Regions from separate parts of the Arthrobacter sp. GmRoot5-12 genome, predicted to be linked through region 2. Evidence: riboswitches for the same ligand, from Rfam matches in the RefSeq annotation. Region 2 holds a riboswitch; each other region holds the start of a gene.
The links. Region 2 has a riboswitch for S-adenosylmethionine ahead of AC6JAM_RS01855 (bifunctional o-acetylhomoserine/o-acetylserine sulfhydrylase). Riboswitches for the same ligand answer to the same signal wherever they lie in the genome.

Region 1 (5,803 bases), 1.9 Mb from region 2:
ACACCATGCCCACCACCAGTCCGGAGAACAGGACGAACAGTTCCGCACCCGACACGAAGCCCACGGCCTCCTGGGTGAGCAGCTGGAACAGCGATGCCATGCCCAGGTGGTTCACCACCACAAAGACGATGGCCATCCCGCGCAGCAGATCGATGCGCGAGTCCCTGGCGGAGGGATCCTGGTAGCCCCAGGCCGTGGCTGCGTTGATCCGGCGGGGTATCCGCCACAGGGCCACCAGGAGGATGGCCATGGCGGCGGCAACAGTCCAGGCGGCAGCCCCGGAGAGCGTGTTGGCCCGGACGTAGGTGCTCCCGGATGCCACTTCGGTGACCGGCCCGGTGACCATTGGCGTTGCCTTCAGCCTGTCCAGGGCCGCTTTGGCGATGCCCGCCTGTCCCGTGAGCAGCCAGCTGATGCTCGCCACGCCGGTATCCCTGGTGCTGGTGCGCTCGTCCCAGACAACGGCGGCCGTCCCGGCAAAAGCTGGGGAAGTGGCAGTTCCCACCACCTGGTCCCACCAGCCCACCTTGATGTCCGCCTCCTGCGCGCCGCCGGACGCGGGGCTGTAGAAAGCAGAGGTCTGGAGGAGGAACGGCTTGTTGCGCCCCTCGGAATAGGTGCCGTAGAAGTTTTCGCCGCCGGAGGCCGTCAGCATGTCCTGGAGCTCGCCGGCCCTCGGCTGGGAGTTGACGGCGGGGCCGCCGGCCGTGTCGTCGTGATAGGCGGCCAGCCCCACCCAGTCCACTGCGTCGTCACCCGGGTAGTACGGGGCGTAGGCGCTGTCGCTTGAGTTCCAGGCCCCGTCGCCGTTCGTGTCCAGGAGGGAAAAGCCTTCGCTTCCGGGCTGCGGGGCATCCCGGTTGCGGTCAAAGGGGTAGTCCTTGCCCAGGTAAGGCGCCCACACCAAGGTGGGCCGGCCGCCGTCGTACGTCTTGAACGCTGCCGCCACAGCCCTGAAGGCCTGCCGGTACGCGGCGGGCTGCTGGCCCCAGGCCACCCAGCTTGCATTCATGTCCGGGGCGAACCGGATCAGCAGCTGCCCCTTGAGCCCGGACGTAAGGTCGCGCACCTGCGCTGCGAATGCTGCCGCTTCCGCAGTGCCGAGCTGGTCCAGGGGCACTGACGGCTTTACCGTGAGCAGGGCGTGGGCGCCTAGGGACGCGGCCTGCTGAAGGAAGCCGTCAAGGTCGTTCCGTTCCGAATCGCGGTAGGGGATGGTGATGTCGTGGCCGAAGACGGCCGGACTGGCACCAAGCCGGCCGCTGAAGCCTGCGGCGGTGTCCTCGCCCCACTCGAGCACCGCGCCCAGCCAGGGCTTTCCCTTCTCCGGCGTAGCGTCCGCCGCATGCGCCGGCGCAGCCGCCAGCAGGGCAAGGAGGCTGACGATGGCCGCGGCCAGGAACGCACCGATGGACGGCCGGCGGGTCCCGCGGATGGCGGCCTGGTGGCGCGATGTGTTTGCCCGCATGCTGACAGGACCCCCGGTGCTCATTGCTGTGACGACGGGGCGGCGCCCCGGTAAGAACTTTATCGGCCCCGCGGCCCCGGGCGGCACGTGGCGGGCCGCCCACCTGCGGCGATGTCCGCCGTCGCGCTTTCCTTCAACCCCGCGCCTCCCTTCAGCGCTGCTCAATTACGGAACATGACGACGGCGGCGGTGCGGCTTGGCGCGGCAGATGTTACGTTTTTGGGGAGTAATGAGTACCGGTGTGAAGCCCTGACTGGCCGGTCGGCAACCCTCCCTTTCGCGGCGGGGTGCCTCAGGTGAATACTCGGCATATCGACCGATTCGAGCTGCAAGCGTGAAAGAAGGAGATCCGTCGTGTCTGACGCACCTGCCCCTGACGAAAAATTGTCCTACCGCCTGATCACCGGCCCGGATGACCGTTCATTCTGCGAGCGGATCTCCACGGCCCTGGCCGACGGCTATGTGCTGCACGGCAGCCCGGCAGCCACCTTCAACGGCACCAGCGTGATCGTGGCGCAGGCAGTGGTCCTTCCGGCGGCAATCGCCTCGGCCGATGCCGCGGTTGCCACCGCAGTGGATGAACTGGACGCCGAATTTGAAGGCGAGTTCGACGGCGAGGGCCACGCATGAGCTACGCGGGAGACCTCACGCCCCAGGAAGCATGGGAGAAGCTGGAACAGGGCGCCATCCTGGTGGACGTCCGCACCGAGGGCGAATGGGCCCACATCGGCATTCCGGACACCAAGGCCACGGACAACGACCCCCTCTTCATCCAGTGGACCTTCCCCGGCGGCATCCCCAACCCCGACTTCATCAACGACCTCAGCCAGCAGGCGCCCGAGGACCGTTCAACCGAACTGGTGTTCCTGTGCCGCTCCGGCCAGCGGTCCATCGCGGCAGCCATCGCGGCCACCCGGGCCGGCTTCACCTCCTACAACGTGCTGGAGGGCTTTGAAGGCGAGCCGGACCGCTATGGCGAACGCACCGTCAACGGCTGGAAAAACCGCGGCCTTCCCACCAACCTCGGAAAGAACTAAGTGACCTTCAACCAAGACGCCCCCGGCTGGAACCCCGACACCCAGGCTGTCCGTGGCGGGCTGGACCGCACCAACTTCCAGGAAACGTCCGAGGCCATCTTCCTGAACTCCGGCTTCGTCTACGAATCCGCGGCAGCAGCTGAACGCGCCTTCACCGGCGAGGACGAACGCTTTGTCTACTCCCGCTACGGCAACCCGTCCGTGGCCACCTTCCAGGAGCGGCTCCGGCTGCTGGAAGGCACCGAAGCCTGCTTCGCGACGGCGTCGGGAATGTCCGCGGTATTCACCGCGCTTGGTGCCCTGCTGGCTGCCGGCGACCGGGTGGTGGCCGCCCGGTCGCTGTTCGGTTCGTGCTTCGTGATTTTGAACGAGATCCTTCCCCGGTGGGGCGTGGAGACCGTCTTCGTGGACGGGCCGGACCTGGACCAGTGGCGCGAGGCCCTCTCCGAGCCCACCACCGCCGTCTTCTTCGAATCCCCGTCCAACCCGATGCAGGAGATCGTGGACATCGCCGCGGTCAGCGAACTTGCGCATGCCGCCGGCGCCAAGGTGGTGGCGGACAACGTCTTCGCCACTCCCCTGCTGCAGCGCTGCGGTGACCTGGGCGCCGACGTCATCGTCTACTCCGGCACCAAGCACATCGACGGCCAGGGCAGGGTCATGGGCGGCGCCATCCTGGGCACCAAGGAGTTCATCGACGGTCCCGTAAAACAGCTCATGCGCCACACCGGGCCCGCACTCTCGGCGTTCAACGCCTGGGTCCTGACCAAGGGCCTGGAGACCATGAGCCTGCGCGTGAACCATTCCTCCGCCACGGCGCTCCGGCTCGCAGAGTGGCTGGAAGAACAGCCCGCCGTGAGCTGGGTGAGGTACCCGCTGCTCAAGTCCCACCCGCAGTACGACCTGGCGGCACGGCAGATGAGCGCCGGCGGTACGGTCCTCACGCTTGAGCTGGCTCCCTCCGGCGGGCGCTCCGGCAAGGAAGCGGCCTTCGCACTGCTGGACGGGCTGCGCATCATCGACATCTCCAACAACCTTGGTGATTCGAAGTCCCTGATCACGCACCCCGCCACCACCACGCACCGCGCCATGGGGCCGGAAGGGCGAGCCGCCATTGGGCTCAGTGACGGCGTGGTGCGGCTCTCGGTAGGGCTCGAGGACCCGGAGGACCTCCTCCGCGACCTGGAACAGGCACTCAAGCAGATCTAGCCGCGCGGGAAGCCTAGCTCCTCTGGGTCCGGGCGACGCGCTTCCTCACTCTCGATGCGCAGATTCCCTGGCGCGCACCAAATATGGGCCGCGAGGAGGAATCTGCGCGTCGGGAATGGATATGCGCGTCGAAGGTCAGCTCTGGCGGACCCGCAGCAGCTCGGGCGTGCCCTCCACGTCAGCTAGATCCAGGGCATCCCGCATGGTCACATTGACGGCCTGCCGCACCACGGCGCCGAACCCCATGTCCTCCGGGGGCGGTCCCGCCAGCGCCTTGTCCCGGGCGCGGCGCTGTTCGGCGGCTCCTGTTCCGCGGGCGATGATGTCCTCCACCCCCTGCCGTGCCAGTGCCAGCTCCCCCTGTTCGGACAGGACGGGAGCCAGGTAATCCACCAGGGACCGGACCACGTCCGCGGCCGGTGCGGGCCGGAAATTCCCAAAATCCAGGAGTTCACCGCTCAGCCCGGCGCTGCTGGCCTGCCACGAGGCCATCCGGAGGAGGACGGTGGGAACCGGCGCAGGATCCACGTCGGCCTGCCATTCCCTGCTGGCGGATTCCACCAGCGCCCGGACCAGCACGGCAATGAGCGCTGCATCCTCGGCACGAAGGCAGACGTCCGCCACGCGAACCTCGACGGTGGGGTGGTTGCGGGACAGCCGGGCGTCGAAGTACAGCATGCCCTCATCGAGCATGACGCCGCTTTCCAGCAGCCGCGTCACCACGCGCCGGTAGGCAGGGTACGTCCCGTAAATACCGGCCGGGCCCGCCGTGGGCCACCGGTTCCAGGCCTGGGTGCGGTAGCTTTCAAACCCGGTTGGAACGCCGTTCCAGAAGGGTGAATTGGCGCTCAGGGCCGTCAGCACCGCCAGCTTGTCGCGGATCCGGTCCAGGACCGCCACGCCCTCTTCGGGCGATTCGATGAACGTGTGCACATGGAAGCCGCAGGTCAGCTGCTCCTGGGCGGTGAGGCCGAAGCGCTCCAGCATTTTGGCGTACCGGGGGTCGGGCGTCGTGTGGGTGGTGGAGGCCAAGGGCGAGGTGGCGAGGGCCGCCACCCGGGCGCCATGCTTCCTGGCGGCCTGGTCCGCCAGGGCGCGGCCCGCGCGGATCTGTTCGAGCAGGCTCCCGTATTCGAGGCACGGACGGGTCTGGGTCTCGATCTGCTCAAGCTTCAGCTCGGCACTCAAGCCCATCTCGTCGTCGTAATCCGCCTGTTTTCCGGAGTGATGGACCTCCGGGTCCACGGGAAGATCGTCAGCCGCAACGCGGTGGCCGGCCAGGAGGGCGTCGGCCAGGGCAAGGGGTTCCCCGGACTCCGGATCAACGATCAGGAGTTCCTCCTCTACGCCAAAAGTACGCATACGAACATTCTGCGATACTTGTCCGGCATTCGAGGGGCCCCGGCGATTCATGACGAACCGTGAATGCTAGTCCTGGAAGTACTCCACCTTGGCGCCAATGGTGTTCAGGCGTTCCGCCAGGTCCTCGTAGCCACGCTCGATCACGTAGATGTTCCGCAGTTCGGACACGCCCCGGGCGGCGAGCATGGCCAGCAGCAGGCAGGCGGCCGGACGAAGCGCCGGCGGGCAGCCCACCTCGGCGGCGCGCCACTTGGTGGGCCCGTTGACGTAGATCCGGTGCGGATCCAGCAGCTGCACCTGCGCCCCAAGCCTGTTCAGCTCTGTCAGGTAAATGGCCCGGTTCTCGTAGACCCAGTCGTGGATCATGGTCTGGCCATCGGCGTTCGCGGCAATGACGGCAAAGAACGGCAGGTTGTCGATGTTCAGCCCGGGGAACGGCATCGGATGGATCTTGTCCTCCGGGGCATGCAGCTCGGAGGGCTTGGTGGTCACGTCCACCAGCCGGGTGCGGCCGTTGCGGGCCATGTACTCGCCCGAAATTTCCAGCTTCTGCCCCATCTGGCCCAAGGTGGCCAACTCGATTTCCATGAACTCGATGGGCACCCGCCGCACCGTGACCTCGGAATTGGTGACGATGCCGGCCGTGATGAGGCTCATCGCCTCGATGGGATCCTCGGAGGGGAAGTACTCGATCTCCGCGTCAATGTCGGGCCGGCCCGTGATCTTC
Region 2 (5,803 bases):
TTTGGTCCCTTCATTGGCAACGCCGTGATGGGCGTGGTCTTTGCCTGGCTGTACACCCGGACCCGCCGGGTCATGCCACTGGTCATCGCCCACGCCCTGCTGGATATCGTGGCCTTCGTTGGCTTCAGCCTGTTCGGCAAAGCCGTGGGGTTGGGGTAGGACCCTGGACACCAGCCTGGGCGACTCCAGCCATGCTTGTTGCTGTCACATCAGCGTCAGCAGCAACGGCCAGTCTGCTTGTGGGTCTGGTGGCAACACGAAGGGTTTCGCGTAGAAGTCGTCCCAGAGGGCATCAGCAGCGAAAAGGTCCTCCGGGTCCAGCAGGTTGTCGCCGTCGGGTTCCTCCACTTCCGGTTCCTCCATTTCCGGTTCCGGCCAGGCTGGAACGGCGGCAAGCGGCACTATTCCTGGCGGCCAGTGGGTTGGTTGGGGGTCTTGTTGTTCGGGGTTGTAGTGGCGGCCGGTGGGTGAGGTCCAGCCGGGTGGTCCGTTGTTGGTGGCGGGGTCGGGGATCCAGGCGCGGGCGTGCTTCAAACGGTGATGTTTGGGGCAAAGCTGCGCCAGGTTCCGGACGGCTGTTCTGCCGCCGTGTTCCCAGGCGGTGAGGTGGTCGGTGTGGTTGTCGGGGGTGTGGTTGCTGCAGCCGGGGAAGGTGCATTTTCCGTCCCGCATGCGGATCCATTGTTTGATGGTTTCGGGGAGCCGGTAGCGGGTGCGTCCGATCTCCAGGGGTGCCCCGTCGCGGGGGTCGACCAGGACGCGGTAGAACGACTCCGCCCCGTCCGCGACAAGCCTCCGCGCCATCGACGCCGGGATCGGGCCCAGGCCGTCCAGCACGGCCGGCTCATCGGTGAGGCCGAGCAGGGCGAAGACCGGGACGGTGACCAGGACATCGGCCCGCGGGGTGGGGACCTTGCCAACATCACCAGTGCTCCCTGTGCCGGAAACGCTGCCTGCGGCCGCCGTATCACCTGTAGCCCGTGCAGCCCCACCCGGAGCAGCCTCGGCCGTGGCCGTGGTGGTTCCGGCGCCGAGGAGGAGTGATGCTGCGATGTCGGGGCGGAGTTGGGTGAGGGAGCGGGGCTCGTCAGGGCCCTGCAGGCCGCGGGCGGTGGCGGTGGTGCGGTTCCAGATGGCGCAGGCGGTGTCGCCGGGGAGGTAGAGCGAGCGCCAGGCCATGCCGTCGCGGTCCGGGGTGTATTCCATCCGCCGGTCCGCGACGCCTTTGGCGTGGCGTTTTTCGAGGGTTTCGGGGTGGTGGCGTTCCCGCCAGGCGCGGACCTTGGCGCGGAACCGGGCAGGGACAAGTTCACCGGGCGCGGCGCCGCGGGCGGGGTTGGGGGCGTCGGGGTCGAAGAAGTGCGCCACCAAGGCAGCAGCCCCGTCAGGGGTGAGCCCCTCGGTTTCGTCGGCGACAATCCTGGCATGCTGCCACGACAGGTCACCGGCTGACAGGGCGCCCAGGAGCGGCGGCAGGGAACACACCCGGCGGGATTGTTCCACCAACCCGCCTGCGGCCGCGGAACTGATGCTCAGGACACCGGCGATCTCCTCCACCGTTGACATCTCCGAAAACATGCGCTCATCCACCGGGGCGTCAGGGGCAAGCAGTGCCTGCTGGAAACCGACGCACTCCACGGCATCACGAGCTTTGACCGCAGCGAGCTGAGCCTCGACCCGGGAGACTGCCTCCAGCCGTTCCAGCCGGAGCTCGTACCGCCGCTGCAGCACATCGACGTCAGCACCAACACCGGTCCCGGCGGCAAGGATATGATCCTCACGGTCCAGCGCATCGAGGGCAGCAACAGAGACAGAAACACCCTCCAAAACCACCCCAACATCCGTGCCGATTCCCATACCCACATCATCCAGCGAGGCACCGACATTCAGACCTGGATCGCAGCGATGTAGGAAGCAGCCACTTAAATGAATTCGGCCGCCATCGGGTAGTGACGCCGTTGTCACCACCTGATGGCGGCCGAAGCTGATCCGGGTACTGGCCCGGCGAACCCCCTCCCGGACATTCCGGGAGGCTGGGGTGGAGCGTCAGATGGTGACGGCTCCGTTGGCGGTTTCAAACGTGACCGACAGGATGCCCGGAGTTCCGTGCGGGGCGACCCACTCCACCGCAACGTCCTCAAGCGGCTTCTCCACCGGTTCACCCAGCCACTCGGTCACGCGGGACGCGGAGCCGGCGATGGTCAGGCAGCTCATCTTAAGATTGCTGGGGTAGGCGTTGGACGGGTGCAGTGCCGGGTCGCCTTCCCACTTGAGCATGTACGGCACCTGGGGATCGGCGATAAGGCCAAGGATGCCAATCTGTTTCCAGACCAGCTCCCGGCCGTCCGGGAACTTGCGGTTGCCGTTCACCGCGGCGCGGCCAAGGCGTGCCTCGAACGGGGCGAGGTCGTCCACTTCGACGCACCAGCCCATCCAGCCACCACCGGCCGCGGAACGGGCACGCACTGCCTGTCCGAACGGTGCCTTGTCCGAAGCCGGGTGGTCCAGGACCTCTACGACTTCCAGGTACTTGTGCCCGGCGAGCGGGATGATCATATTCCGGGTTCCGAACCGGGGGTGCACCCCGCCCTTCACTGCCTCAACGCCGAGGGCAGATGAAATACGTTCGGTAGTGGCCGCGAGGCCATCTTGTTCACAGGCGTAAGAGACGTGATCCATGCGCATGGCAACATCTTGGCACTTTGTGATCCGGCTCTCAGCTAAGGGTACCCTTACTGGAAAGGCGGCCGGGAAAAGGGCCGGGAACATGGGCAAGAAGGACGACGGCGGCGTCCCCGGCCGGGTGCGGGGCGGCCCACCTGTGGCGGCTCGAAAGCCATGCAGGGCGACCTTGTTCGTCACAATGCTGTCCACGGCGACTACCCCGTTCCTAGACTGGGCGCAGGTCATGAGCGCCAGCGCCAAGCCCCGGCTCGCTGGCCGGCAACCCTCCACCCGCGGTGGGGTGCCCCGGGTGAGGACCTGGCTGTCCGGCAAGAGCCGGAAGCAAGCGCGGCCCGTACTGCCCCACGCATTCCGGGCCCATGTCATAGGAGACTGAGATGTCCAACGGATGGTCTTTCGAAACCCGCCAGATCCATGCAGGCCAGGAGCCCGACAGTGCCACCGGAGCCCGCGCGCTCCCCATTTACCAGACCACGTCCTTCGTGTTCCCCAGCGCCGAAAGCGCAGCCAACCGCTTTGCCCTCGCCGAACTTGCGCCCATCTACACCCGGATTGGCAACCCCACCCAGGATGCCGTCGAACAGCGGATCGCCAGCCTTGAGGGAGGCCTGGCCGCTTTGCTGCTGAGCTCGGGCCAGGCCGCCGAGACGTTCGCGGTGCTGAACATTGCGGAGGCGGGGGACCATATTGTGGCGAGCCCCAGCCTTTATGGCGGAACGTACAACCTGTTCGCCCACACCCTGAAGAAGTTCGGCATCTCGGTCACCTTCGTCCAGGATCCCGACAACCTGGACCAGTGGCGCGACGCCGTCCAGCCGAACACCAAGCTCTTTTTCGGTGAAGTGGTGTCCAATCCCCGCCAGGACGTCCTGGACATCGACGGCATCTCCGAGGTGGCCCACCAGGCAGGCGTGCCACTGATCGTGGACAACACCCTGTCCACGCCCTACCTGATCCGCCCACTGGAGTGGGGTGCGGACATCGTGATCCACTCCGCCACCAAATACCTGGGCGGCCACGGCTCCGCAATTGCCGGCGTGATCGTGGACTCCGGCAAATTCGACTTCGGCAAGGACCCTGAACGGTTCCCCGGCTTCAACACCCCGGACCCCACCTACAACGGCCTGGTCTACGCCCGCGACCTAGGCGCCGACGGTGCGCTGGGTGCCAACCTCTCCTACATCCTCAAGGCCCGCGTCCAGCTGCTGCGCGACCTTGGCTCGGCGGTTTCCCCCTTCAACGCCTTCCTGATCTCCCAGGGCCTGGAGACGCTGAGCCTGCGGGTGGAACGCCACGTTGCCAACGCCACGGAAGTGGCGCGCTGGCTGGAAGGACGGGACGACGTCGAATCCGTCGCCTACGCCGGGTTGCCCTCCAGCCCCTGGTACGAGCGTGGCCGCAAGTACGGGCCCAAGGGAACGGGCGCCGTCGTGGCCTTCAACCTTGCCGGCGGAGCGGAGGCGGGCAAGCGCTTCGTCGACGCCCTGGAGCTGCACTCCCACGTGGCCAACATCGGCGACGTCCGCTCCCTGGTCATCCACCCGGCGTCGACCACCCACAGCCAGCTCTCGCCGGAGCAGCAAGCGGTGGCCGGGGTGAATCCGGGACTGGTCCGGCTCTCTGTTGGCCTGGAGCACATCGATGACATCCTGGCCGACCTGGAAGCGGGTTTCCGCGCTGCCAAAGGCGCCCAGAGCTAAAAGCGCGCCAGGGCTGACGCCGGGAGGGCCGGCAAGCGGGGAAGTCACAACCAGTCACACTCTTGGCCTGGAGCGGGGGGTGTTTCGTACACTCGAACCAGGTCATGAGTGCCAGTGACAGCCCCGGCTTGCTGGCCGGCAACCCTCCATCCGCGGTGGGGTGCCCCGGGTGAGGACCTGGCCTGCCGGTCAGACGACGGCAGGCAAGCGCGTAGAAGAGGTCTTGCCATGACGGTTACCGTCGCCCGAACCACCATCCCCGAACACGGAATTGTCCGCTACGCCTCCATCGGAGGGCTGGAACTTGAAGCCGGGGGATACCTCCCGGACGTCACGCTGGCCTACGAAACCTGGGGCACGCTCAACGCCGACGCCAGCAACGCCATCCTGATCGAGCACGCCCTGACCGGCAGCACCCACGTGACCCGCGGTGACACGGACGAAGAAGGCTGGTGGGAACAATTGGCCGGTCCCGGCGCTCCCGTGGACACGGACAAGTTCTTCGTGGTGTCCGTCAACATCGTGGGCGGCTGCTACGGGTCCACGGGCCCGTCGTCGGCCGCCCCGGACGGAGCCCCCTGGGGCTCCCGCTTCCCCCTGGTCACCCTGCGGGACAGCACGGTGGCAGAGGCCCGGCTGGCTGACCAGCTGGGCATCAGCAGCTGGTTCGCTGTCCTGGGCGGATCCATGGGCGGCGCCCGCGCCCTTGAATGGGCAGTGACCTACCCGGAGCGGGTGCAGCGCTGCGCCGTCATCTCCGTGGGCGCCGCGAGCACGGCGGAACAGATCGCCTTCGCGCAGGCCCAGACCCTGGCCATCCGGCAGGACCCGCACTTCAACGGCGGCGACTACTACGGCGGCCCCTGCCCGGAAGCCGGGCTGGCACTTGCCCGGCGCATCGCCCACATCACCTACCGGTCCGCGGCTGAACTGGAAGGCCGCTTCGGCCGGGAACCCCAGGCGCCGGAGTCGCCCCTGAAGGGTGAGGCTCTGGCCGCCCGCGGCCGCTACCAGGTGGAAAGCTACCTGGACCACCAGGGCAGCAAGCTCGTGAAGCGCTTCGACGCCAACAGCTATATCGCCCTCACCGAGGCGCTGATGAGCCATGACATCTGCCGGGGCCGCGGAACCCTGGCCGAAACCCTGGCCAGGTCCACCGCCAGGTTCTTCGTGGCCGCCGTGGATTCGGACCGGCTGTATTTCCCGTCGCAGTCCCGTGAGCTGGCCCAGGCCCTGCCGGGGGACGTGGACGTGCACGTCATCCAGGCGCCGATCGGGCACGACGGGTTCCTGACAGAGATCGGGCAGCTGGGCAGCCAGCTCCGGAGCAGCTTCCTGGCCTAGCGCCGCGCATGTGCATTCCTGCAGATGCCTTCTGCACTAATCGGCGTTGAGGTTGCACCGCAGGCAGACCATAC
Region 3 (5,803 bases), 3.1 Mb from region 2:
CTGAACACCTTCGTTGAATGGCGCAGCGCGGATATCAGCAGCAAGGAAGGCCGCGAAAGCCGCCGGAACCAGCTGCTCAAGAACCTCTCGCTGAGCGGCGGCGCCCTGCTCGCTTCCGTGGACACCGCCGGCAAGCCCGGCCTGGCCTGGCGCGCCGAGCACCTGGCGGCCGATGCCCGTCGGAACGCCTCGCACCTGGCCGCCGACGCGCGCAGGACCACCACCAAGAAGCTGAACAAGGCGGACAAGGCCGTGCGCCGCGCCGTCGAACACGCTACGGGAGCATAAACACGAATGACCGCAGCAGTTGCCACCCGGGACGGGTCCGGAACGCCTGTCCAGCACTGGGCCGCACCCTTTGCGTCCCGGCCCGTTAACGCCACCGTGACGGTGCCCGGATCGAAGTCCCTGACAAACAGGTACCTGGTCCTGGCAGCCCTCGCGGACGGCCCCTCCCGGCTGCGGGCCCCCCTGCATTCCAGGGACTCAGCACTCATGGTCGACGCACTGCGGCAGCTCGGTGCCGTCATCACCGAAGTGCCCGGGGACGGCGCCTTTGGGCCCGACCTGGAGGTGGTTCCGCTGCCGGCGGCAGCGGCTGCGTCCCACACCAGGATCGACTGCGGACTTGCCGGCACCGTCATGCGGTTCGTTCCACCGCTGGCGGCGCTCCGCAACGGAGCCAGCGTGTTCGACGGCGATCCCCACGCCCGCAAGCGCCCCATGGGAACCATCATCGAAGCCCTCAAAGCCCTGGGCGTGGCCGTTTCCGCCGAAGACGGCAGCGCGCCGTCGTCGCTCCCTTTTGTGGTGGAAGGCAACGGCGCAGTCCGCGGCGGCCATCTGGTGATCGATGCCAGCGCCTCCTCGCAGTTCGTCTCCGCCCTCCTCCTGGTGGGCGCAAGGTTCGACGACGGCCTGCACCTGGAACATGTGGGCAAGCCGGTACCCAGCCTGGACCACATCAACATGACAGTGGCCGTCCTGCGCGGTGCCGGCGTTTCAGTGGACGACTCCGTCCCCAACCACTGGGTGGTGGCGCCGGGACCCATCCGCGCCTTCGACCAGCGGATTGAACAGGACCTTTCCAACGCCGGGCCCTTCCTGGCTGCGGCCCTGGCCACGCGGGGCACCGTACGGATTCCCAACTGGCCTGCTGAAACGCAGCAGGTGGGGGACCTGTGGCGCGGAATCCTGGCCAGCATGGGCGCCTCGGTCACCCTGGCTGACGGTGTCCTGACCGTCACCGGCGGCCCGGAGATCAAGGGCGGCAACTTCGCGGACACCAGTGAACTGGCTCCCACGGTCGCGGCCCTGTGTGCCCTTGCCACGGGGCCTTCCCGCCTCAGCGGCATCGCCCACCTGAGGGGACACGAGACGGACAGGCTCGCGGCCCTGGTATCGGAGATCAACCGGCTGGGCGGTGACGCAGAGGAAACCAGCGACGGCCTGGTGATCCGGCCCGCCCGGCTGCACGCCGGCGTCGTCCACAGCTACGCCGACCACCGCATGGCCACGGCCGGCGCAATCCTGGGACTCGCCGTCGAAGGCGTACAGGTGGAGGACATCGGCACCACGGCCAAGACCATGCCGGATTTCCCGCAGCTGTGGGCCGGCATGCTGGCCCAGGGAGAAGGGTCCGCAGTCGGACCGGAAGGGCGCGGCAGTGGCGCGGAGCACTGATTCCTGGGACGAATCGGACGTTCGGATCCGTCCCAGCAAGAAGGGCTCCCGGCCGCGCACCAAAGACCGCCCCAGCCACGACGACGCCGTGACCGGACGGATCATCACGGTGGACCGCGGGCGGTACACCGCGGTAGTGGACGAGGACTCGGAGAATGAGCGCGTTGTCATTGCCGCGCGCGCCCGGGAACTTCGGCGCTCGCCCGTTGTGGCAGGCGACTTCGTCTCGCTCGTGGGGGACGTCTCCGGCGCGCCGGACACGCTGGCCCGGCTGGTGAAGATCCAGGACCGCCACACCCTCCTGCGCCGCAGCGCCGACGACACCGACCCCGTGGAGCGCGCGGTGGTGGCCAACGCCGACCAACTGGTGATCGTGGTGGCTGCCGCCAACCCGGAACCCCGCACGGGGTTCATCGACCGCGCGCTCGTGGCCGCATACGACGCCGGAATCGAACCCATCCTGCTGGTCACCAAGGCCGACGTCAAAGACCCCGCGGACCTGCTTTCCAACTACACGCACCTGGACTTCCCGGTGATCATCAGCAAGACGGCGGATGCGCAGGCGTCGGGAATCGATGCCCGGTCCGATGACGGGCTCTCGGCGCGGCTGGACAGCGCCGCAGTGGCGGCGCTGCGGGACCATCTCGATGGCAAGGTCACCGTTATGCTGGGGCACTCCGGCGTCGGCAAGTCCACCATGGTGAACGCCCTGACCGGCGCCGAGCGGGCCACCGGCGGCGTGAATGCCGTGACCGGGCGCGGCCGCCACACGTCGTCGTCGGCCCTTGCCTTGCGGTTGGCGGACGCGCCTCCCGGCAGCTGGATCATCGATACCCCCGGCATCCGTTCCTTTGGCCTGGCGCACGTGGACCCTGACCGCATCCTGCGCTCCTTCCCGGACCTCTCCCCCGGCATCGAGAACTGCGAACGGGGCTGCAAGCACACCGCAACAGCAGTGAACTGCGGCCTCGACGACTGGGTGGCAGGCGGACACGCAGGTCCCACCGGCGCGGCCCGGCTGGCCTCGCTGCGGCGCCTGCTTGGTACGGACCCGAGGATGGAAGCACAGGAAACCAAGGAGCTCGGCAGCGTCAACTGACGCGTTCTCCCGGCAGAACCGTCCACAGACGGTAGTTTGGAACCATGATCCAACCCGCTTCGAGCTACAACGATGACCTGCGCCTGGCCCATGTCCTGGCCGACTCCGTGGACGACCAGACCATGAGCCGCTTCAAGGCCCTGGACCTCCACGTTGAGACCAAGCCGGACCTGACGCCGGTCACCGACGCGGACAAGGCCGCCGAGGAAGCCATCCGGGGCCAGCTCTCCCGTTCACGCCCACGCGACGCCGTCCTGGGCGAGGAATTCGGCAGCACCGGCCACGGTTCCCGGCGCTGGATCATCGACCCCATTGACGGAACCAAGAACTTTGTCCGCGGCGTTCCCGTATGGGCCACGCTGATCGCCCTCGTGGATGAGGGCGAACCGGTGGTGGGCGTCGTCAGCGCCCCGGCCCTGGGCAAGCGCTGGTGGGCGGCGAAAGGCATGGGCGCGTACATGGGCAGGTCCCTTGCCGCCGCCACCCGCCTCCGCGTGTCCAACGTGTCGAAGCTTTCCGACGCCTCCCTCTCCTACTCCAGCCTGGGCGGGTGGAAGGAACGCGGAAACCTTGACGAGTTCCTCGGCCTTACCGAGGACGTTTGGCGGACCCGGGCCTACGGGGATTTCTGGTCGTATTGCATGGTGGCCGAGGGCTCCGTGGACATCGCCTGCGAACCCGAGCTGAACCTCTATGACATGGCTGCCCTGGTGCCGATCGTGGTGGAGGCCGGCGGCCGGTTCACATCCCTGGAAGGCGAGGACGGCCCGTTCGGCGGGAACGCCCTGGCCACGAACTCAATCCTGCACTCGGAGGTCCTGCACCGATTGAACCCGTACCTGGACGATCTGCTGTAACTCACGCGCTTTCCACGTTTGAACGAATAATGCGACGCCGGACACCTCCCAAGGCAGGTGCCCGGCGTCGTTTATTCGGGGGCGCGTAACAAAGCCCTTAACAATTGCCGCGGCTTCAGTCCTGGCCGCCCCATGTCCTACGCTTTTATGCAGGTCACGAGTGCCAGCGCAAAACCCCGGTTTGCTGGCCGGCAACCCTCCATTCGCGGTGGGGTGCCCCGGGTGACGACCAGGCCGGTCCGGAGCGGATGCGGCAAGCGCGGATTCCACTATGCCGGAGTCCTGTACCAAGTGAGGTCTCTGTGACAACTGCCACCGTCTCCCCCCAGCCCGTCATTGCCGAAGCTGCCGTCCCCCATGCACGCCACGCCGCAGCCGGCCGGCCGCTCGCTGCCGTCACCGGCGCCGAAATCCAGGCGCCCCTGATTTCAGGCGGCCACGTGCGGTACGCCAACCTCGATTACGGCGCCTCCGCCCCGGCACTGTCCGTAGTATCCGCTTACCTGAATGAGATCCTCCCCTACTACGCCAGCGTCCACCGCGGGGCAGGATACGCATCCCAGATCAGCACCTCCGTGTACGAGAACGCGCGCAGCATCGTCAGGGATTTCGTGGGCGGCCGCCCGGATGATTCGGTCATCTTCACCCGCAACACGACGGATTCGCTGAACCTGCTGGCCGGCTGCCTTCCCGTGACCGATGGCCGCCACGACGGCGAAGTGCTGTACCTGGACATCGAACACCACGCCAATCTCCTGCCGTGGCAGGGCGTCCCGCACCGCAGCATCGTCGCCGCCGACACCATCACCGGCACCCTTGAGGCCGTACGTGCCGAGCTTGGACAGGGCGGTGTCAGCTTGGTCGCGGTCACGGGGGCCTCCAACGTGACCGGCGAAATCCTCCCCATCCGGGCGCTGGCCGCGCTGGCCCACGAACATGGCGCACGGATCGTGGTGGATGCGGCCCAGCTCGCGCCGCACCGCCGCATAGACATCAGCGCGGATGACGTCGACTACCTCGCCTTCTCAGGCCACAAGCTGTACGCGCCCTTCGGCGCCGGCGTCCTGGTGGGGCGCCCGGACTGGCTGGACGCCGGCGTCCCGCACCTCGCCGGCGGCGGCGCCGTCAAGGAAGCCAGGCTCGACGGCGTCAGCTGGGCCACCGGCCCGGCCCGCCATGAGGGGGGCTCGCCGAACGTCCTGGGGGCCGCCACGCTGGCCCGCGCCACCCAGGTCATTGCAGGCCTGGACCAGGCACGCTGGCACGCCCACGAGTCCGCCATCCGCTCCTTTATGGTGGAGGGACTCCAGCGGATCGACGGCGTCACGGTTCACCAGATCTTCAAGGACACCAACCCCGAAACGGACACCATCGGGGTGGTCAACTTCTCCGTCGAGGGTTACGACGCAGGACTGGTGGCGGCGTACCTTTCGGCAGAGCATGGCGTGGGCCTGCGTGACGGGCGCTTCTGCGCCCATCCCCTGCTGAAGCGCCTGGGCCTGCCGTCCGGTTCCCTCCGCGCCAGCTTCGGCGTCGGTTCGCGCCTGGAAGATGCCGAGCGCCTGCTGGCCGGCATCCAGGCGCTCCGGAGCAACGGGCTGGGCTGGGACTACGTGGTGGACGCAGGCCGCTGGGTCCCTGCCAACGACACCCGCACCTACCCGCACTGGGCGCCCAACACCCCTGGAACAGCCGGCGCAGCGCCCTGCATCGACGACTGACGCCGGAAACCGCCACTCCTGTTTCAGCCGGCTGACCGTGTGCCAGGGGAATGCGGTAAATTCGAAAGGTACCGCAGGACGTCAGCTGAAGGAGGCCACGCGTGGTTCGGGGTGGCCCCAAGCTTGATCACGGGCGGCGCAGGGAACTGGGCCAGAGCTTCCAGGACGGCGGCAGGCACTACCAGCGCGTCCGGCCCGGCTACCCTGAGGAGTCAGCCCGGTGGCTGGTGCCCGCCGACGCCCATGAAGCCCTCGACGTTGGTGCCGGTACCGGAAAGTTCACCGCGCTGCTGCTGGACATGGGGCTGGACGTCACGGCCGTGGACCCCTCGGCGGACATGCTCGCCCAGCTCACGGAACACTACCCGGCTGCCACGGCGATGCCGGGGACTGCCGAGGCGACAGGCCTGCCCGACGCCAGCTTCGACGTCGTCACCGTAGCC
Region 4 (5,803 bases), 940 kb from region 2:
GTCTCAGGTTCTGTGACTACTACTCGTGGATGTCGTACGCCGACTTCACCACCTGGGTTGAAGCCGAAGACGAATCGGCCCCGGGAATTTCGTTTACCGAGTCCGATGCCACAGGCTGAGCGGCGCAGGTCTTAAGGTTTGGCAATACCCGTGCGGGCCATGGCGTCTGCATAGGCAGTGCGCATGTCCTCCAGGTACTCCTCCTGGCGGGCCGGGGAACCGGCGAAGGCGCGGCCGCTCAGCGAGCGGACCTTGTAGGTCTTCAGGCCGCGGCGCCAGAGGAGGGGCACCTCGGTCTTCAACAGCAGGTTGGCCAGGCGGTTGGCTTCGGTGCCATGCGCCACGATCACCGAGGCGCGGGGGACCAGGGCCAGGAACTTCAGCAGGGGCTTCAGGCCTGACTGGATCTGGTCCGGAGTGAACTTGCCGTTGGGTTCGCCCGGGACGTGCCAGGGGTGGACGTTCCACGGCATGACGAACTCCGGGCGCAGGCCAAGCTTCCACTGGATCCCCAGCATGCGGGTAACAGCGTCCTGGTCGCCGGGGGTGATGAACCCGGACGGATCCACCTCGCCGATGTTGGAGAACAGGCTGATAATGCGGCATTCCTCCACGTCGTGCATGGGGTCCACGTAGGGCACCACGGTTCCGGGCTTGGCCTCCTGCAGGGAATCACACAGTTCGTTGACGGCGGCAACGCTGGGTTCGTAGCGGCGGCTCATGAGCTGTTCGTGGAATGTTTCGGGTGCCAGGGCTGTCATGAAGTGCTGGATCTCCTGCGGGGATTGGCGTTGCTGCCGCCACGGACATGGGCGCACGGCGGCACGGCACATCAGTGGCGGTTGATTGGGGTGGACCAACTCCTGGTCGGCCTACTCCAGTTTAGCAAGCCCAGGCAAGCGAAACGCCGGCCGCCCCTTCCGGTGATGGAAGGCACAGCCGGCGCGTCGGTGCGGGAGCGGCTAGAAGAGGCGCTTCGAGGCGCGGCGGGCACCCTCACCCAGTGCCTCCAGCTTGGCGAAGGCGATCTGCGGGTGCACCCTGCCGCCCAGGCCACAGTCGGTGGAGGCAATGACGTTCCCGCGGCCCACGAGGTCCGCAAAGCGGACGATCCGGTCCGCCACCAGGTCCGGGTGCTCCACCACATTGGTGGCATGCGAAACAACGCCCGGGATGATCACCTTGCCCTCGGGGAGCTTTGTGTCCTCCCACACCCGCCATTCGTGTTCGTGGCGGACGTTTGCCGCTTCAAAGGAATAGGCGCCGGCGTTGACCTGAAGCACAGAGCCGATGATGTCGGCGAACGGGATGTCCGTGGTGTGTGGGCCGTGCCAGGATCCCCAGCACACGTGCAGCCGGATCTGCTCCTGCGGCAGCCCGCGCAGCGCCCAGTTGGTCGCTTCGACGCGCAGCTGGATGAACTTCAAGTAATCGTCCAGGGACGGCTCGGGATTGATCTGGTCCCAGCTTTCGGCCAGGGACGGATCATCGAGCTGCACCGTAAGGCCGGCCTCGATGATGGCCTTGTATTCCTCCCGCATGGCATCAGCGCAGGCGTAGACGAGTTCCTCGTCGCTCTTGTAGTACTCGTTGGCTACCCGCGCGCATGAGCCGGGGGAGAGGGAGGCCACGAAGCCATCCGTGAGGCCTGCGGCGGCGAGCCCGGTCTTCAGGTTCCGGATGTCCGAGGCCACCAGGTCCTGGCCCGTGTAGGTTAGCGGTCCGGCGATCTTGGGCTGGGCAACACTCCTGCGGTGGGTGAGGATGCCGGATGCGGGATCGCTGTAGGCCTCGTTGAAGGCCTGCCGGTCGCGCCGGTCCGGGAACGAGGTCAGGACAACGTTTCCGGGGGACGAGCGGCGGACGCCGGACTCGGCCCAGCGGTCCACGGTGGTTGGCTCAAGGCCCCCGAGCCGGGCGAAGGAGTAATTCCACCACGCCCCGTAATCCACCGAGCTGGACATGGTGTGCGCGTACTCGCCGTCGTTGGGGATGTCGATGCCAAGGTCCTTCTGGCGCTGCACCACGTCCACTACGGAGGCTTCGAGGAGTTCCAGGAATTCCGGCGTGATGCCGTCGGCTTCCTTGGCGGCGTTGGCCGCAATGAGTTCAGGGGTGCGGGGCAATGAACCGGCGTGGGTCACGCGGATATGGTCGGTGTTCTGGGACATGCTGGAATCTTCCTTTCCATCGGTCCTGGCAGTAGCACCTTCGGCCGGCAGGAGTCTGCCGGGACGTGGTTGCTGCGGCGTCATTGAGCCAGGTCTCTCGGCCGCTCCGGATGGTCCACTCCCACCTAAAGCGACAGCGTGGCGGCGGGGCAACTCGGTTTCATAATGTGGCGCGGCAGCGTCCGTCGGAGCGCGTCCGCACGATTCCGCCGGAGAAAGCGACAGTTGATAACATTTAATACACCGACTTGACTTTAATTAGTAAGTAATGATGATGTAGAAACATCGGTCTTTTGGGGGAAATACCGATAATCCCCCATACCCGTGTCCCGGTTCCTACCGTTCGGGGTTTAATTCTAATTTGGGGGAAATCATGGTTGAATCAACCAGCGCTAAGCCGCGCTCGCAAAAGGCTAATAAAGTCCGCGCTATTCTTGCCGGCGGCCTTGTCTTGGGGATCGGCGCAGCCTTCACTCTCGCTGCGTGGACGGACAACGAGTGGGTCTTCGGCCAGAGCGGGAACGGCGGCGGCCCGGGTACCAAGGTCTACCACATGCAGCAGAACACGTGGTCCGGTACTTCAAGCGAGGCGGTTTGGGCTGACGAGCCGACTGCTCCCGGTGGAGCCCTGACATTCAGCGTCAATGCTGACGATCTCGTGCCGGGGTCGACGGTCTACGCCCCGATGCAGTTGCGGGCTTCCGACAAGTCCCAATCATTGGTGGCCACGCTGACGGGGGCTGCCCGGCTCGACGGAACTGATTCAGCCACCAACTCTGCAGCGCTGTACGGTGCTCTTCGGTACCAGCTGAAGAAGGAGGTGGACAAGGACCTTTGCAACGCCACCAACTTCTCCTCCAATGGAACTGATCTTGTTCCTGTTGGCTCGACCCTGAACACCCGTTCGGACACTCCGATCAACCTTCCGGCCGGAGCTACGGACGCAGCTGCGGGCACACCTGTGAGTCTTTGCTTCGCAATGACGCTCCCTTCGAATGCAAGCGTTGATCTTCAGGGATTGCGGACCACCCCCTTGTGGACCTTCAGCAGCACCGTAGGCCAGTCGTAGCCGCCACCCGTGCTTCGGATGTCCGCCAGGCGTGAGTCCGGGTTCCGGGCGGCGGCCGTGCCGTCCGGAACCCGGCTCCCGCCGGGTGTGGGAAGCGTGGCCCGGGGGTTCAGGGAGGTATTGCTTTCCGTCGTTGCCCTGCTGGGACTGGCATGCATCCTCTCCCTGGTCCTCGGCCTTTTCTTCAAAGCGTCCTTCGTCGTTTTCCGTACGGGATCGATGGAGCCGCTCTATCCAGTCGGTGCGCTGTCCCTGACCGTGCAGGTCACCGCCAAGGATCTCGTCCCGGGCGACGTCGTGTCGGTCCGCCGGGATGCGGCGACCGCCCTGGTGACCCACCGCGTGGTGGCAGTTGACCCGCCCAGTGTGGAGGGGGCCACAGCGTCGCTAAGGCTTCGCGGCGACGCTAACACTTCGGATGACCCGTTGCCCTACGAGGTGGCCACGGCGCAGAAGGTGCTGATCACCGTTCCCGGCTTAGGAGCTTGGGTCATGGCTTCACGGGGGCCGGAGTTCCTGGGTGCAGCAACGCTCGCTGTGACCGTGCTGGTGACATGGGCCTACTGGCCGAGACACGGTGCAACTGGCCAGGCGGAGGTCGACGACGAACCCCCGGCGAAACCACAACAGTAAGGTCGTAAATGACATGGCGGGAGCCAGCTTCAGGCGCGTCGCAAGAGCCGCGGGGGTTATCGCAGTTTTGCTGGCCACCGCTGCGCCCGGCGCAGCGGTGGCTGACGAACCATTGGTTCCGGTTCCGGAGACAGGAGCGGCAGGCTTCCTGTCCCTTTCTTCGTCGATGTATCCATTGGCCCTTCCTGCGCTTCAAGCAGGGGAGTCCTTCAGTTGGCAGATTGGCATTTCGGTGGACCAGCCCAGCGGTGAGTCGACGCTGCAGGTGACTGCGGACGGTGGGCTTGCCGGCACAGGGACCTACCTGGTTTCCGTGGACGAATGCGACGTCGCCTGGCAGGGAAGCAGCGGCCTGGGCGGGGATTTGCGCTGTCCCATCGGTTCCACGCCGCGCATAGCGCCGGTGACGCTGGCCGAACACCGTCAGGACGTGCTGGTTCCCTTGCGGGATCTGCGCGGCGGCCCCTCACCTTACCTCCGCTTCATCCTTTACCGGCCCGCGGGTTCGCAGGATCCACCGGACACGTCGCTGACCTTGGGCATTGGGGTCACCGCTGCAGGCATTGACGACGCCGTGACCCCGCCGGGGCAGCGGCCGCCAGCACCGCTGGCGAACACAGGGACGGCGGTGCTCCAGGGACTGCTCGCGGGCTGCGGCCTCCTGCTGCTGGGCGCGGCGGCCGTAGCTGCCGGCCGCCGAACCAGGGCCCGGACCGGGAGAACATCATGACATCTCCGCGCAGGAACCTCCTCCACCGCGCGGCCAGGAACCCGCGCACCTCCCTGGCGATAGCAGCGGCGGCTGCGGTATGCCTGGCGGCAACCACTACGGTCACCACGGCGGCGTGGGTGGACAACGAATGGGCCGCCGGCAGCGTAGGCGTCGGCTCTCCGGGGGACTGCGCCACCAACACGCTCTTCAGCGGCGAGGCATCGGCCACCCAGCTCACGGGGAGCGTGCTGGGCACAGACCTGAATTCCGTAGCCGGAGTTGAGGGTCTCACAGTCACCAACGTCGACGGTGCGGTGTCACCGCTGCCTCTCACGGCTACTCCGGTGACAGGCGTTCCGGACGCCTTCATCAGCAAGCTGCCTGTCACGGCCCTTGGCGCTAATCCGGTGACGGCGGGCCTGGGGCTGGGGCTCCCGGTTGGTGGCCTGGGCACCTATACGCAGTGGGCGCAGGCGCAGGACAGCGGACAAACCCGCGCTGCCGCCGGGCTCGTCACTGACCAGTCCGGGGCTGTGGACGTGGGCGGGACGGCCACCGGAGCCAACACTGCGCCGCAGGCTGCCACGATCTCGCTGGGCAACGTCGTGCCCGGGTCGCTTGCCGGCGTCACCCTCGACGTCGGGGCCGTGGCGTCCTCCGCATCGGTCCAAGCGTGCGACCTGATCAACGGCTGGCCTACGCTGGCTGCAACTCCCGCCGTTGCGCGGGAGTACGGTATCGCCAGCCTCAACCTAAGGACCAGCGTCCCTGCGATTGGGGCTCTCAGCAGGAGCGGAGAATCCCAGCTCGACGATGTGCCGAACCAGTTGACGGCTTTGGTTGCCCCCGGTGCCTTGACCACCGCAATCTCCAGCGGCCTGAACTCCTTGCTTGATCCTGTTCTGGGACTGCTGGACAGTTCGGCCTCCACAACGGCCACTTTGTCAGCTCCCAGCCTTGGCGCAGTGCGCGCCCTCATGGAAGAGACGCTGGTCGACAATGAGAATACGGTCGCTGTCGACCTCGCGGCCGGTACCGTCCGGATAGACATTGCAGCGCTCACCGATGGGACGCTGGGACTTAACCGTCAAGTGGCAAACCACACGGTCCTGGACAGCACCGTGACGGGGAAGGCCACTGCCAAAGTCACCCAGCTCCTGAACCAGTGGGAGATTCGAGTTGCGGATGCCTTGACTGCGGCCATACGTGAGGCCACAA

Region 1: it holds a riboswitch for S-adenosylmethionine, as region 2 does, so the genes downstream of both, AC6JAM_RS10285 (DUF1737 domain-containing protein) here and AC6JAM_RS01855 (bifunctional o-acetylhomoserine/o-acetylserine sulfhydrylase) in region 2, are expected to answer to the same signal.
Region 3: it holds a riboswitch for S-adenosylmethionine, as region 2 does, so the genes downstream of both, AC6JAM_RS16240 (aminotransferase class V-fold PLP-dependent enzyme) here and AC6JAM_RS01855 (bifunctional o-acetylhomoserine/o-acetylserine sulfhydrylase) in region 2, are expected to answer to the same signal.
Region 4: it holds a riboswitch for S-adenosylmethionine, as region 2 does, so the genes downstream of both, AC6JAM_RS05990 (cobalamin-independent methionine synthase II family protein) here and AC6JAM_RS01855 (bifunctional o-acetylhomoserine/o-acetylserine sulfhydrylase) in region 2, are expected to answer to the same signal.

Annotation. Positions count from the first base shown of each region.
Region 1 covers NZ_AP046056.1:2,252,342-2,258,144, reverse strand. The annotation lists gene opgC (OpgC domain-containing protein) at 1-1,468, opposite strand, end outside; SAM riboswitch class IV at 1,694-1,809, shown strand; gene AC6JAM_RS10285 (DUF1737 domain-containing protein) at 1,823-2,098, shown strand; gene AC6JAM_RS10280 (rhodanese-like domain-containing protein) at 2,095-2,505, shown strand; gene AC6JAM_RS10275 (O-succinylhomoserine sulfhydrylase) at 2,506-3,714, shown strand; gene AC6JAM_RS10270 (glutamate--cysteine ligase 2) at 3,850-5,076, opposite strand; gene AC6JAM_RS10265 (UDP-N-acetylglucosamine 1-carboxyvinyltransferase) at 5,143-5,803, opposite strand, start outside.
Region 2 covers NZ_AP046056.1:394,289-400,091, reverse strand. The annotation lists gene AC6JAM_RS01870 (CPBP family intramembrane glutamic endopeptidase) at 1-159, shown strand, start outside; gene AC6JAM_RS01865 (HNH endonuclease signature motif containing protein) at 205-1,857, opposite strand; gene AC6JAM_RS01860 (VOC family protein) at 2,047-2,685, opposite strand; SAM riboswitch class IV at 2,905-3,019, shown strand; gene AC6JAM_RS01855 (bifunctional o-acetylhomoserine/o-acetylserine sulfhydrylase) at 3,063-4,385, shown strand; SAM riboswitch class IV at 4,486-4,601, shown strand; gene metX (homoserine O-acetyltransferase MetX) at 4,614-5,729, shown strand.
Region 3 covers NZ_AP046056.1:3,512,900-3,518,702, reverse strand. The annotation lists gene AC6JAM_RS16260 (DoxX family protein) at 1-288, shown strand, start outside; gene aroA (3-phosphoshikimate 1-carboxyvinyltransferase) at 295-1,683, shown strand; gene rsgA (ribosome small subunit-dependent GTPase A) at 1,667-2,782, shown strand; gene hisN (histidinol-phosphatase) at 2,827-3,639, shown strand; SAM riboswitch class IV at 3,792-3,905, shown strand; gene AC6JAM_RS16240 (aminotransferase class V-fold PLP-dependent enzyme) at 3,942-5,360, shown strand; gene AC6JAM_RS16235 (class I SAM-dependent methyltransferase) at 5,462-5,803, shown strand, end outside.
Region 4 covers NZ_AP046056.1:1,339,022-1,344,824, reverse strand. The annotation lists gene AC6JAM_RS06000 (hypothetical protein) at 1-119, shown strand, start outside; gene AC6JAM_RS05995 (uracil-DNA glycosylase family protein) at 132-761, opposite strand; gene AC6JAM_RS05990 (cobalamin-independent methionine synthase II family protein) at 963-2,171, opposite strand; SAM riboswitch class I at 2,185-2,288, opposite strand; gene AC6JAM_RS05985 (SipW-dependent-type signal peptide-containing protein) at 2,545-3,240, shown strand; gene AC6JAM_RS05980 (S24/S26 family peptidase) at 3,259-3,873, shown strand; gene AC6JAM_RS05975 (hypothetical protein) at 3,887-4,603, shown strand; gene AC6JAM_RS05970 (choice-of-anchor G family protein) at 4,600-5,803, shown strand, end outside.